One region of the Streptomyces sp. CA-135486 genome, then DNA from elsewhere that is predicted to be linked to it. Evidence: riboswitches for the same ligand, from Rfam matches in the RefSeq annotation. Region 1 holds a riboswitch; each other region holds the start of a gene.
What was found. A riboswitch is a leader RNA that binds a small molecule or an ion and turns the genes downstream of it on or off. The one in region 1 is predicted to bind cobalamin.

Region 2: it holds a riboswitch for cobalamin, as region 1 does, so the genes downstream of both, ACQEVG_RS10420 (cobalamin biosynthesis protein) here and ACQEVG_RS25810 (ribonucleoside-diphosphate reductase subunit alpha) in region 1, are expected to answer to the same signal.
Region 3: it holds a riboswitch for cobalamin, as region 1 does, so the genes downstream of both, metE (5-methyltetrahydropteroyltriglutamate--homocysteine S-methyltransferase) here and ACQEVG_RS25810 (ribonucleoside-diphosphate reductase subunit alpha) in region 1, are expected to answer to the same signal.

What each region holds. Positions count from the first base shown of each region.
Region 1 covers NZ_JBNJMM010000002.1:1,399,677-1,403,715, forward strand. Annotated here, with positions in the region: gene ACQEVG_RS25810 (ribonucleoside-diphosphate reductase subunit alpha) at 1-2,335, opposite strand, end outside; cobalamin riboswitch at 2,477-2,602, opposite strand; gene ACQEVG_RS25815 (GNAT family N-acetyltransferase) at 2,654-3,154, opposite strand; gene ACQEVG_RS25820 (hypothetical protein) at 3,174-3,842, opposite strand; gene mctP (monocarboxylate uptake permease MctP) at 3,935-4,039, opposite strand, start outside.
Region 2 covers NZ_JBNJMM010000001.1:2,300,825-2,304,863, forward strand. Annotated here, with positions in the region: gene ACQEVG_RS10415 (cobyric acid synthase) at 1-1,114, opposite strand, end outside; gene ACQEVG_RS10420 (cobalamin biosynthesis protein) at 1,111-2,076, opposite strand; cobalamin riboswitch at 2,184-2,322, opposite strand; gene ACQEVG_RS10425 (hypothetical protein) at 2,454-2,675, opposite strand; gene ACQEVG_RS10430 (anion permease) at 2,688-3,941, opposite strand.
Region 3 covers NZ_JBNJMM010000001.1:1,650,413-1,654,451, reverse strand. Annotated here, with positions in the region: gene metE (5-methyltetrahydropteroyltriglutamate--homocysteine S-methyltransferase) at 1-1,927, opposite strand, end outside; cobalamin riboswitch at 2,088-2,306, opposite strand; gene ACQEVG_RS07405 (DUF4394 domain-containing protein) at 2,652-3,521, shown strand; gene ACQEVG_RS07400 (TetR/AcrR family transcriptional regulator) at 3,572-4,039, opposite strand, start outside.

The DNA of each region.
Region 1 (4,039 bases):
CGATCGCGTCCGCGTCGGGCGCGGAGGCCTGCTGCACTGGGATGGGGGCGGCGGCCGCCGCGGTGCCGGAAGCCGCGCGGGCGATCCGTGTCGCCGGACGGGAGCGCAGGTAGTACGTCGTCTTCAGGCCCTGCTTCCAGGCGTACGCGTACATCGAGCTGAGCTTCCCGATGGTCGGCGTCTCCAGGAACAGGTTCAGCGACTGCGACTGGTCCAGGAAGGGGGTGCGGGCGGCGGCCATGTCGATCAGGCCGCGCTGGGGGATCTCCCACGCCGTGCGGTACAGCGCGCGAACGTCGGCCGGGATCCAGTTGAAGCCCTGCACCGAGCCGCTGGAGTCGCGCAGCGCCTCCCGGGTCTGCGCGTCCCACACGCCGAGCTTCTTCAGCTCCTCCACCAGATAGGCGTTGACCTGGAGGAACTCACCGCTCAGCGTCTCGCGCTTGAAGAGGTTGGAGACCTGCGGCTCGATGCACTCGTACACGCCCGCGATCGAGGCGATGGTGGCGGTCGGAGCGATGGCGAGGAGGAGGGAGTTGCGCATGCCGCTCTTCGCCACCCGGGCGCGCAGGGCGTCCCAGCGCTCCGGCCAGTTGAGCTCGACGTCGTAGTGATCGGGGTGGAGTACGCCACGGGCCGCGCGGGTCTCGGACCAGGCGGGCAGCGGGCCGTTGCGCTCGGCGAGCTCGCAGGACGACTCGTACGCCGCGAGCATGATCCGCTCGGCGATCTTCGTGGAGAGCGCCTTCGCCTCGGGCGAGTCGAAGGGGAGGCGGAGCTTGAAGAAGACGTCCTGGAGGCCCATCGCGCCCAGGCCCACCGGCCGCCACCTGGCGTTGGAGCGCCCGGCCTGCTCGGTCGGGTAGAAGTTGATGTCGACGACCCGGTCGAGGAAGGTCACGGCGGTACGGACGGTCTCGTCGAGGCGCTCCCAGTCGATGCCGTCGCCCGCGACGAACGAACCCAGGTTGACCGAGCCGAGGTTGCAGACGGCCGTCTCGCCGTCGTCGGTGACCTCGAGGATCTCGGTGCACAGGTTCGACGAGTGGACGACCCGGCCGGGCTGGGCGTTCTGGTTGGCCGTGCGGTTGGAGGCGTCCTTGAAGGTCATCCAGCCCTGGCCGGTCTGGGCGAGCGTCCGCATCATCCGGCCGTAGAGGTCACGGGCCGGCATGGACTTCTGCGCGAGACCGGCGGCCTCCGCCTTGCGGTACGCCGCGTCGAACTCGTCGCCCCACAGGTCTACCAGCTCCGGCACATCCGCGGGCGAGAACAGCGACCAGTCGGCGTCGGCCTCGACGCGGCGCATGAACTCGTCCGGGATCCAGTGCGCGAGGTTCAGATTGTGCGTACGCCGGGCGTCCTCACCGGTGTTGTCACGCAGCTCCAGGAACTCCTCGATGTCGGAGTGCCAGGTCTCCAGGTAGACGGCGGCGGCGCCCTTGCGCCTGCCGCCCTGGTTCACCGCGGCGACCGAGGCGTCCAGGGTCTTGAGGAACGGGACGATGCCGTTGGAGTGGCCGTTGGTACCCCGGATCAGCGAACCGCGGGAGCGGATACGGGAGTAGGAGAGGCCGATGCCGCCCGCGTGCTTCGAAAGACGGGCCACCTGGTGGTAGCGGTCGTAGATCGAGTCGAGCTCGTCCAGCGGCGAGTCCAGCAGATAGCAGGAGGACATCTGCGGGTGACGGGTACCGGAGTTGAAGAGCGTGGGCGAGGAGGGGAGGTAGTCGAGGCGGCTCATCAGGCCGTACAGCGCGGCGACCTCGTCCAGGGCGCGTACCGAATCGTCCTCGGCGAGGCCGCAGGCGACGCGCAGCATGAAGTGCTGCGGGGTCTCGATCACCTGACGGGTGATCGGGTGCCGGAGCAGATAGCGGCTGTAGAGGGTACGCAGTCCGAAGTAGCCGAAGCGGTCGTCGGCGGCCTGGTCGATGAGCGCGTCCAGCCGGGCGGCGTGCAGCGTCACGAAATCGGCGGTGCGGTCCGCGATCAGGCCCTCGCGGTGGCCGACCGCGACCGATGCGAAGAAGGAGACCGCGCCCTGGCCGGCGGCCTCGTCCGCGATGTGACGGGTCAGCAGGCGGGCGGCGAGCCGGGAGTAGGCCGGGTCCTCGGAGATCAGCCCCGCGGCGGCGTCGGTGGCGAGGCTCCGCAACTCGGCCGCGTCCGACGCGGCGTTGCGGCCCCGCAGCGCGGCGGCGGCGACACGTCCCGGGTCGGTGTCCGGCAGATCGGCGGTGAGATCGGCCAGGGTCCGCAGAAGCTCGGTACCCGGGCCGTCGGCAGCCTGCTCTGCGATGCCTGAAGCCGGATCGGCTGGCGCGATGGTCACGTGGTGCTCTCCCTCGCTCGGCTCTGGGCCGACGGGGGAGGGGGCGGGCCGCGGAGGCGTACGTACCCGGAAAGGCAGCACACCGCACGGCGTCCACCGACCCAACCGCGAGGCCCGGACGTCTCGGCACCCGGTTCGGTCGAGCCGGATGCGCCGTCGGCAGGTCTTCGGACTGATGGGGTGCGACAAAGCACACCACAGCACACCGTTGCGGGACAGTTCCGGATTCGCACCGGATTCCCCTGCGGCGACAGCGAGCATGAGCATACATGTGGGGGCGGGGAGTTGCCGCACCCACCACATGTTGTGTCGGGGCGGCTACAGCTCCAACGCGTACGTCAGCAGGGTTATCCCGAGAATCGGCTCCCAGTCCCGCTCGGGTGTCCGGACGAAGCCGAGTCGCTCGTAGATCCGGTGGGCCGCGAGCATGCTGCGTTGCGTCGACAACACGAGCCGCCTGCACCCCGCGACGCCCCGGGCGCGCTCGACGCACGCCCGCACAAGGGCCTCGCCGGCACCCCGCCCACGGGCGTGTTCCGCGACGGCGAGCATCCGGAACTCGGCCTCGTCGTCCTGGGCGACATCGGCCCACGCCCCGCCGCCCGAGACAAAGGTCACGCCACCGAGCAGGCGGCCGCGACCGTCGACGGCGACGAGCACCTCGGCCTCGGCGGCCCGCCGCGCCACATCCCGCAGCACAGGCAGATACGAATCGTCCTCGCCGAAGTCCAGCAGCCCGTCGCCCAGATACGCCTGGGCGACGATCTCGCCCAGTTCGGTGTACTCCTTCGGCCGCACTGCCCTGATGGCGATGTCCATGGGCGCAGTGTGGACCGGATCAACCGCTCACGCCCACCTCATTGTTGGGGGCGCCGTCGCCGGCCGGGGGCAGGTCGCCGCGTTCCACGGGCGTCTGTCCGCCGATGTCCTCGGCCGGGGGCAGCACCTCGTCCAGCTCACGGTCGTCGGCGAGATGGGCCGCCTCGGCGGCCTTGCGCAGCACATCGCGCTCCACCTGAGTGCCGGCGCTGATCTGGATCCGCAGACCGTTCTCCGTACGGACGTACTCATGGCCGCTGTCCGAGGTGCGGTACCAACCTTTACCGTCCTTCGCGCAGGGTAGGCCGACGGGGCCGTCCGCGCCCGTGGCCGAACCCATGGGGATTGCGGCGCAGTTCGCGTCGTCCACCGTGCCCCGGTCGACGGCGAGAGTGATCTGCCCGCCGGTCTTGGAGACATATGTGGCCGAGAAGCCGTCGCCGCCGAGGACACCCACGGACTGCCGCGCCAGCTCGAAGCCGTCGGACCGGGTCACATACACATGCTCGGGCAGGGTCTGCAGCGCGCGGGCGCGCGCCTCGAGCGCGGACCTCTCGGGCACCGGACCGCTGTTGCTCCCCGTGCCGTCGCCGCCCCGCGAGCCGCTGTTGGCCGCCACCTCCGAACCGCAGCCGGCAAGGGCGAGGGGCAGCAGCAGAAGCAGCGACAAGCTCGAACCACGTCTCATACGCGCATTCTTTCGCAGGAACGACGAGGGCCGCCGCGCTTTCCCGTGGGAAGCGCGACGGCCCTCGACCGGTGAGGCGGCTCGGTGACGGCTCAGTGCGTCGCCGTGCCCGCCGTCGCCGGCGGCAGTTCCACCTGGACGCCCGGGTCGCCGGCGTCCGCCGTGAAGTCCGACGGGGACGTCTCGTCCACACCCTC
Region 2 (4,039 bases), on a different contig from region 1:
CGAGTCCGTCGACGGTGCCCGCCCGCGACTCGATCTCGTCGTCGATCCGCTCGCCCAGCGCCTGGAAGCCGCCGCAGATGCCGAGCACCGGCCGCCCCTCGGCGGCCCGCCGCAGCAGAGCGTCGGCAAGCCCCCGCTCGCGCAGCCAGGCAAGGGCCTTCACCGTGCCGCGGGTGCCCGGCACGATGACCAGGTCGGCGTCGACGAGCTCCTCTGCCCGGTCCACGAAGCGCACGACGACGCCCGGTTCGGCGGCCAGCGCGTCCACGTCCGTGAAGTTGGACATCAGCGGCACCGCGCACACGGCGACCCGCAGCACGTCCTCGCCGACCGGCGGCGCGACGGCCGACTCCCGTACCGCACCGCGCAGTGAGACCCTCAGCCCGTCCTCCTCGTCGATGCCGAGGCCGTGGGCGAAGGGCAGCACGCCGTATGTGTGCCGCCCGGTCAGCCCGTGCAGCATCTCAAGGCCCGGCTCGAGCAGTGTCACGTCGCCCCGGAACTTATTGACCAGATATCCCGCGATCAGCTCCTGGTCCGCCGCGCTGAGCAGCGCTGTCGTACCGAAGAAGGACGCGAAGACACCGCCGCGGTCGATGTCCCCGACCACGAGCACCGGCAGCCGCGCGGCCCGTGCGATGCCCATGTTCACGATGTCCGTACGCCGCAGATTGATCTCGGCCGGACTGCCCGCCCCCTCGCAGATCACGGCGTCATACGTGCCCCGCAGTTCCTCCAGGCACTCCAGAACGGTCGAAAGCAGGGCTTCCTGCCGCCCCCCGTGGTAGCCGCGTGCGCTGAGCTCTCCGACGGGTCTGCCCATCAGCACGACCTGGCTGGACCGGTCGCTGCCGGGCTTGAGCAGCACGGGGTTCATCAGCGCGCTGGGCTCCACGCGGGCGGCCTGCGCCTGCATGGCCTGGGCACGTCCGATCTCGGCGCCCTCGCGCGTCACGAAGGAGTTGAGGGACATGTTCTGCCCTTTGAAGGGCGCGACCTTCACTCCCTGCCGTACGAGCCATCGGCAGATCCCGGCGGTGACGACGCTCTTGCCGGCGTCGGAGGTGGTGCCCGCGACGAGCAGCCCGCCGCCGGTGCGGCCGGTACCGGTCATGTCCGCCCCTTTCCCGCGCGCCGCGCGCGCAGTACCTGCCCCGTCACGCGGCCCGCCGCGCAGGCCGCCAGTGTCAGCCAGCCGATACGGCGCGAAAGCCGTACGGCACGCTCGACGTCACCGAACTCCACCGGGCGACCGTTGCCGTTCAGTACGGGCCGGTGCTCGACCCGGCCGCCGTACGAGAGCGTCCCGCCCAGCCGTACGCCCAGAGCGCCCGCGAACGAGGCTTCCACGGGCCCCGCATTGGGGCTCGGATGTTTCTTCGCGTCGGCGCGCCACGCCCGTACGGCTCCCCTCGCATCCGGGCCGGTGAGTACCGCGAGTCCCGCGGTGAGGCGGGCCCCCGGCCACCCGGCCACATCGTCGAGGCGTGCCGAAGCCCAGCCGAATCGCCGGTACTTGGCCGATTTGTGCCCCACCATCGCGTCGAGGGTGTTCACCGCGCGGAACGCGACGAGTCCCGGCACACCGGCCAGCGCCCCCCAGACCAGCGCGCCCACCACCGCGTCGGAGGTGTTCTCGGCGACGGACTCGACGACGGCACGCGCGATCTGCTGCTCGTCCAGGGCCTGCGGGTCGCGCCCGCACAGATGGGGCAGCCGCTCCCGGGCCGCCTCGATGTCCCCGGCCGCGAGCGCGCCGCCGATGGCCCGCGCCTCGCGGCCCAGCGAAGTGCCGCCGACCACCGCCCAGGTGGCGGCGGCGGTCAGCGCGAGGGATGCGGCGGGGCGGCTGCGTACCCCGCGTGCGAGGAACCCGGCGGCCGCGGCAGCGCCTCCGGCGCACACGGTGGTGTGCAGCGCGCCCCAGCCGCGGTGGTCACGCCACAACAGACGCTCGACGGCGCCCGCGGCGCGGCCGAACGCGGCGACCGGATGCCCCCGGCGAGGATCGCCGAGCAGCAGGTCGCCGACGAGGCCGGCGGTGGCGCCGTATACGAATTGCCGGTCGGCACGCATGGGTTCAGGCCGGCGCTTCGCCTGGAAGAACCCTCGTACTCACAGCAGGAGATGAACCGCACCCGGGCATGGCGATATGTCCTCACTCAGGGTGTCCGCGCCCTGGTTCGACGAGACCGGCGGCGAGAGTTCCTGGCTTCCGGGTGACTGCTCCCGGTGACAGTGGCGGGACCGCGCCGGATTCGCACCGGCTTCCTCTGCTGCCGCCGTAGTTGGCTCCGGCAGTCCACCACGGCCCTGCGAGGGCCGTCAACTCACCCTTGACCTGCGACGGGACAGTGTGCGAAGGCCCACACCGACACCATGTGCGGACCGTCGGAAAACGCAGTGAGGGCGGGACATCCGTCCCGCCCTCACCGCATCTGCCCTGGCTGTGCTCAGGTGATGATCAGATAGATCCCGTACGACACGGCCGCCGCGCACAGCGCGAAGCACGCATACGCCGCCGTGCGGGCCAGGACCGCGGAGCCACCCTGCGCCGCCGCAGACTCCTGCTTGGTCAGGCCCACGACGCCCAGGGTGAACAGGCCCACCAGGGCGACGGTGGCCACGAGGCTCACGCCGAAGACGGAGCCGAGAGCTGCCCAGTCGATTTTCATACTGATCTGTCCTTACACCGCGGCCGGGCGGGTCGCCGGCTCGGAGCCCGCGGCGGGCGCCGGAGCCTGGATGGTCGTCTTGATGTCCTGCGCGGGGGTGCCGGCCGGCGGCGGGGTGACGGCCGCGATGGCGGCGGTCACCACGCCCGCGGGCTCGGCGTCGCCGTCCACGTCATTGACGTTGGTGTGGTCGATCACCTGGCGGCGGGAGACGAACCAGATCGCGACGCAGGCGCCGATCAGGAAGGCCGCGACCGCCGCGACACCCCAGTCGCCCTGCTTGGCCACGAACTCCGAACCGGCCGCGACCAGGGCCGCGGCCGGCAGGGTCAGACCCCACGCGACGAACATCCGGGTGGCGGTGGACCAGCGGACCACGCCGCCCTTGCGGCCCAGGCCCGCGCCCATCACGGCGCCGGAGCAGGAGTGCGTGGTGGACAGCGAGAAGCCGAGGTTGGAGGAGGCGAGGATGACGCTGGCCGCGCTGGTCTGGGCGGCGAAGCCCTGCTGCGGCTGGAGGTCGGTGAGGCCCTTGCCCAGGGTGCGGATGATCCGCCAGCCGCCGAGGTAGGTGCCCAGCGCAATCGCGCTGCCGGCCGAGACGATGACCCACAGCGGGGGGTTGGAGCCGGGGGAGAGCACACCGCCGGCGACGAGCGCCAGCGTGATGATGCCCATGGTCTTCTGCGCGTCGTTGGTGCCGTGGGCCAGCGAGACGAGGCCCGCCGAGGCGATGGAACCGGCGCGGTAGCCCTTCGCGGTGGCCTTGGCGTCGGCGTTCTGGCCGATCTTGTACGTCAGCCGGGAGGCGAGGAAGGCCGCGATGCCGGCCACCAGCGGGGCGGCGATTGCGGGGATCAGGACTTTGGTGACGACGGTGCCGCCGTTGACGCCGCTGACGCCGACCGAGGCGATGGTGGCGCCGACCAGTCCGCCCATCAGGGCGTGCGAGGAGCTGGACGGCAGGCCGATCAGCCAGGTCATCAGGTTCCAGAGGATGGCGCCGACGAGCGCCGCGAAGATCACCTCCGGTGAGATGCCTTCCTCGGTGACGATGCCGCTGGAGATTGTCTTGGCGACCTCGATGGACAGGAACGCGCCGACGAGGTTGAGCGCGGCGGACATGGCCACCGCGGTCTTGGGCTTCAGTGCGCCGGTCGAGATGGTGGTCGCCATCGCGTTGGCGGTGTCGTGGAAACCGTTCGTGAAATCGAACACGAGCGCTGTCACGATCACGATCGCGAGCAGCAAGGTGATGTGTTCCATTTACCCAGGCAATCGTTCGACGTCATTGGCCTGTTGAACGTAGGTAATCTGAGTGAACGGAAGATGAACTGAGACGGGCTTCGCGGTGTCCGCAAGTG
Region 3 (4,039 bases), on a different contig from region 1:
TGAGGCGGAATGCCTCGGTCGCCCAGGTGAGGTAGTCCGTGTGGCCGGCGGTGCGCAGGGGCAGCGTTTCGCGCAAGGCGGGCTCGTCGACCTGGATGACTGACGTTCCGGCTGCCTCCAGATCGTTCACTTCGTCGCGCAGCGCGAGGGCGACTTGGCGTGCGGTGTCGCCGAGAGGCTGGTCGTCGCGGACGAAGGACCAGGCGAGCATGGTGACCGGGCCGGTGAGCATGCCCTTGACCGGGCGGTTGGTGAGCGACTGGGCGTACGTCGTCCAGCGCATGGTCATCGGCTCGGGGCGGGAGATGTCCCCGGCCAGGATCGGCGGGCGGACATAGCGGGTTCCGTAGGACTGGACCCAGCCGTGCTGAGTGGCCAGATAGCCGGTGAGTTGTTCGGCGAAGTACTGGACCATGTCGTTGCGTTCGGGCTCGCCGTGCACCAGGACGTCGAGGCCGGCGTTCTCCTGGAAGGAGAGAACGTCGCGGATCTCGTCCTTGATCCGCTCCTCGTAGGCGGCGGTGTCGATCCGCCCCGCACGCAGGTCGGCGCGGGCCAGGCGCAATTGGGTGGTCTGCGGGAAGGAGCCGATGGTGGTCGTCGGCAGCAGCGGCAGCCCGAGGTGGGCGCGCTGGGCCGCTGTCCGTTCGGGGTACGGCTGGGAGCGGTGGCCGTCGGCGTCGGTGACGGCGGCAGCCCTGGCACGGACCGCAGGATCGTGGGTGATCGCCGAGCCGGCCCGGGATGCCAGATTGGCGCGGTTGGCGGCGAGTTCGGCCGCGATGGCGCCGGTGCCCTGGGCGAGACCCCGGGCCAGGGTGGCGATCTCGGTGGTCTTCTGGCGGGCGAAGGCGAGCCAGCGGGCGATCTGCGGATCGATGTCGCGCTCGGCCGCTGTGTCCAGCGGGACGTGCAGCAGGGAGCAGGAGGCGGCGACGTCGACCCGGTCGGCGAGGCCGAGGAGGGTACCCAGGGTGGACAGCGAGGCCGCCAGGTCGTTGATCCAGACGTTGCGGCCGTCGACGACGCCGGCGACCAGGCGCTTGCCGGGCAGTCCGCCGACGGCTGCGAGGTCGTCGAGGTTGGCGGCGGCGGGCCCGGTGAAGTCGAGGGCGAGACCATCGACCGGGGACTTGGCCAGAACGGGCAGTGCCTCGCCGAGCCGGTCGAAGTAGGAGGCGACCAGCAGCTTGGGCCGGTCGGTGAGCGCGCCGAGGTCGCGGTAGGCGCGGGAGGCGGCGTTCAGCTCGGCCTGGGTGCGGTCCTGGACCAGCGCCGGTTCATCCAGTTGCACCCACTCGGCGCCGGCGGCACGGAGGTCGGTGAGCACCTGGGCGTACACGGGCAGCAGCCGGTCGAGCAGGGTGAGTGGGACGAAGTCCGCGGCGACGCCGGGGGCGGGCTTGGCCAGCAGGAGGTAGGTGAGCGGGCCGACCAGGACCGGGCGTGCGGTGTGGCCGAGCGCGAGGGCTTCCTTGAGTTCAGCGGTCTGCTTGGACGAGTCGGCGGCGAAGACGGTGTCGGGGCCGAGTTCGGGGACGAGGTAGTGATAGTTGGTGTCGAACCACTTGGTCATCTCCAGCGGCGCCGCGTCCTGGGTGCCGCGAGCCATCGCGAAGTAGCCGTCGAGGGTGTCCGTCTCCACGGCGGCGCGGTGCCGGGAGGGGATCGCGCCGACCATGACGCTGGTGTCCAGGACGTGGTCGTAGTAGGAGAAGTCTCCGGTCGGGACCTCGTGGATGCCGGCGTCGGCCAGCCGGCGACAGTTGGCGGCGCGCAGTCGGGAGGCGGTCTGCTGGAGTTCGGCGGCGCTGACGCGCCCCTTCCAGTAGCCCTCGATGGCCTTCTTCAGTTCCCGGCCCTGGCCCTGGCGGGGGTAGCCGTGCACGGTGGCCCGTGCTTCTGCGGCTGTGGACTTGCTGGTCACGAAACTCTCCTTCGCGAGCTCTTTGTCAAGCGGCCCGGGACGGGTCGAAGACGCGAAGGGGATGGCAGACCGGGCGAGTCACGTGCTGTGTTGTCGCGCGTGACCGCCTGATATGTACGCCGACCCGCCCTCGAGGTCACCGGCACTCCGCGCACGAACGGTCGCGCGCGGGCAACGGGCAGGTCTTCGGACTCGCGGGCACATCTGCCAGGGGCAGACACCTACTGGCCGTCGCTTCCCAGACCCGGCCGGGTCCAGTGCGTATGACGGCGGTCGTTCCCGCTCACCGCTGCGGGGCAGTCCCGGATTTCCACCGGGTTCCCTCTTACGACGCTTCCCGTCCGGCGGACGGGGAGCGAACAAGTTGCCCGTCCACACTATGCGCTGTGCGGAGTCGCGGACACTGCCGTTCACGATCCGGACCCCTGAATTGAGCCACGGACTGCCAGGGGTATTTGGACACGCACTGAACGGCCGGCGGGCCGGCGGCGGCCGTGCGGGGACTGGGCCGGCATGGGCCTTCCGGATATGCCGCTGATGAGAGAAGGGTGAAGGAGATGTGAAACGGCCCGGCCGGAGGGGCTCATGCGCATTCAGGTACTCGGGCCGGTCTGCGTCTGGCGGGACGGCGGCCAGGACCGGGCGCGCCGGCTGATGGTTCGGCCAGGCGGACCATGCCGCACTGCCCGTACCACGCCACACGCCCACCGGGAGGGAAGAACCCATGAATGCAGGGATCAACAAGAGAATGGCTGCGGCGGTCGCGGTGGCATCCGCCATGGCGGCACTCGTTGTGGGAGCCCCGAGCAACGGCTGGGCCGAGGCCCAGGCCGACAGCCTGCGGGCGTTCGGGATCTCGAGTGACGGCACGTTAATGGCCACGTTCACCACCGACAGACCCCAGGTGCTCGACTGGGTCAGGACCGTCACCGGGCTCAGTGGCGACACCGCCCTGATCGGGATCGACTTCCGCGTGCAGAACGGCCTCATGTACGGCGTCGGCAACCAAGGCGGCATCTACACGATCAAGACCCCGCCGACGACCACGGACGTGGTGGTCACCAAGGTCTCCCAGCTCCGTGTTCCGCTGTACGGCACGAACTTCGGGGTCGACTTCAATCCCGCAGCCGACCGGCTGCGGGTGATCAGCGACAACGGCCAGAACCTGCGCCACAACCTCGCCGACGGCACCACGACCGAGGACACCACACTGACCACCCCGCCGGCGACCGGGCCGGCCAGGGGCGTCACCGCCGCTGCCTACACGAACAACGACTTGAACGCGGAGACCGCGACCACGCTGTTCGACATCAACACGGCCACGGACCAGGTCGTCATCCAGTCACCGGCCAACAACGGCCTGCTGGCCCCGACCGGAGCGCTCGGCGTGGACGCCGGCCCCAATGCGGGCTTTGACATCTTCAGCGACCTGACCTACGGCAAGACGACCTCGGTGTCGGCTTTCGCCACTCTCACTTCGGCAAGTGGCTCTGCGACGCTCTACAGCGTCAATCTGTTCACCGGGGCCACGGTCGGCGTGGGGCAGTTCCCGCTGCCCATCACCGACATAGCCATCGCACTCGACACGGACTGACACGGGTGTGGTTGCTTCCGGCGACACGCTCGGGCGCAACAGCCAAAAGCTCAAGGCGTCCGGCGTGCCCGCCGGTTCAGGCGAGGGATCCGGTCGAAGACCGCGGCGAGCCTGGCGGCCTGGTCGAAGTGGGTCGCCGGGCGGGAGCGGTCGCCGTCGAGATGGGTGAGGGTTTCCATGCCGAGGTAGAACGCCACGGCCGCGCTCGCCAGTACGGATACGCGCACGACGGACGCGAGTGGTTTGCCGCGCAGCAGCGCGGTCATCAGTTCCTCGGCCAGCTCCTCCCAGTTCCGGGTTTCGAGGGCCAGCTGGGCGGCAAGCCTCGACCCGGGCCTGGCGCCGGCGTACAGCTCCTGAACGGCGGCGACGTGCCCGGTCTCGGTGTCCTCGTCGTAGAGCTCGCGGAGCCGTGCGACCGCGTGCGCGGCCCGGTCGGTCCCGGACAACTCGGCGCGATAGCGCCGCATCCGGGACGCACTGGTCCGTGCCAGCGCCGCCACCAGCAGATCGTCCAG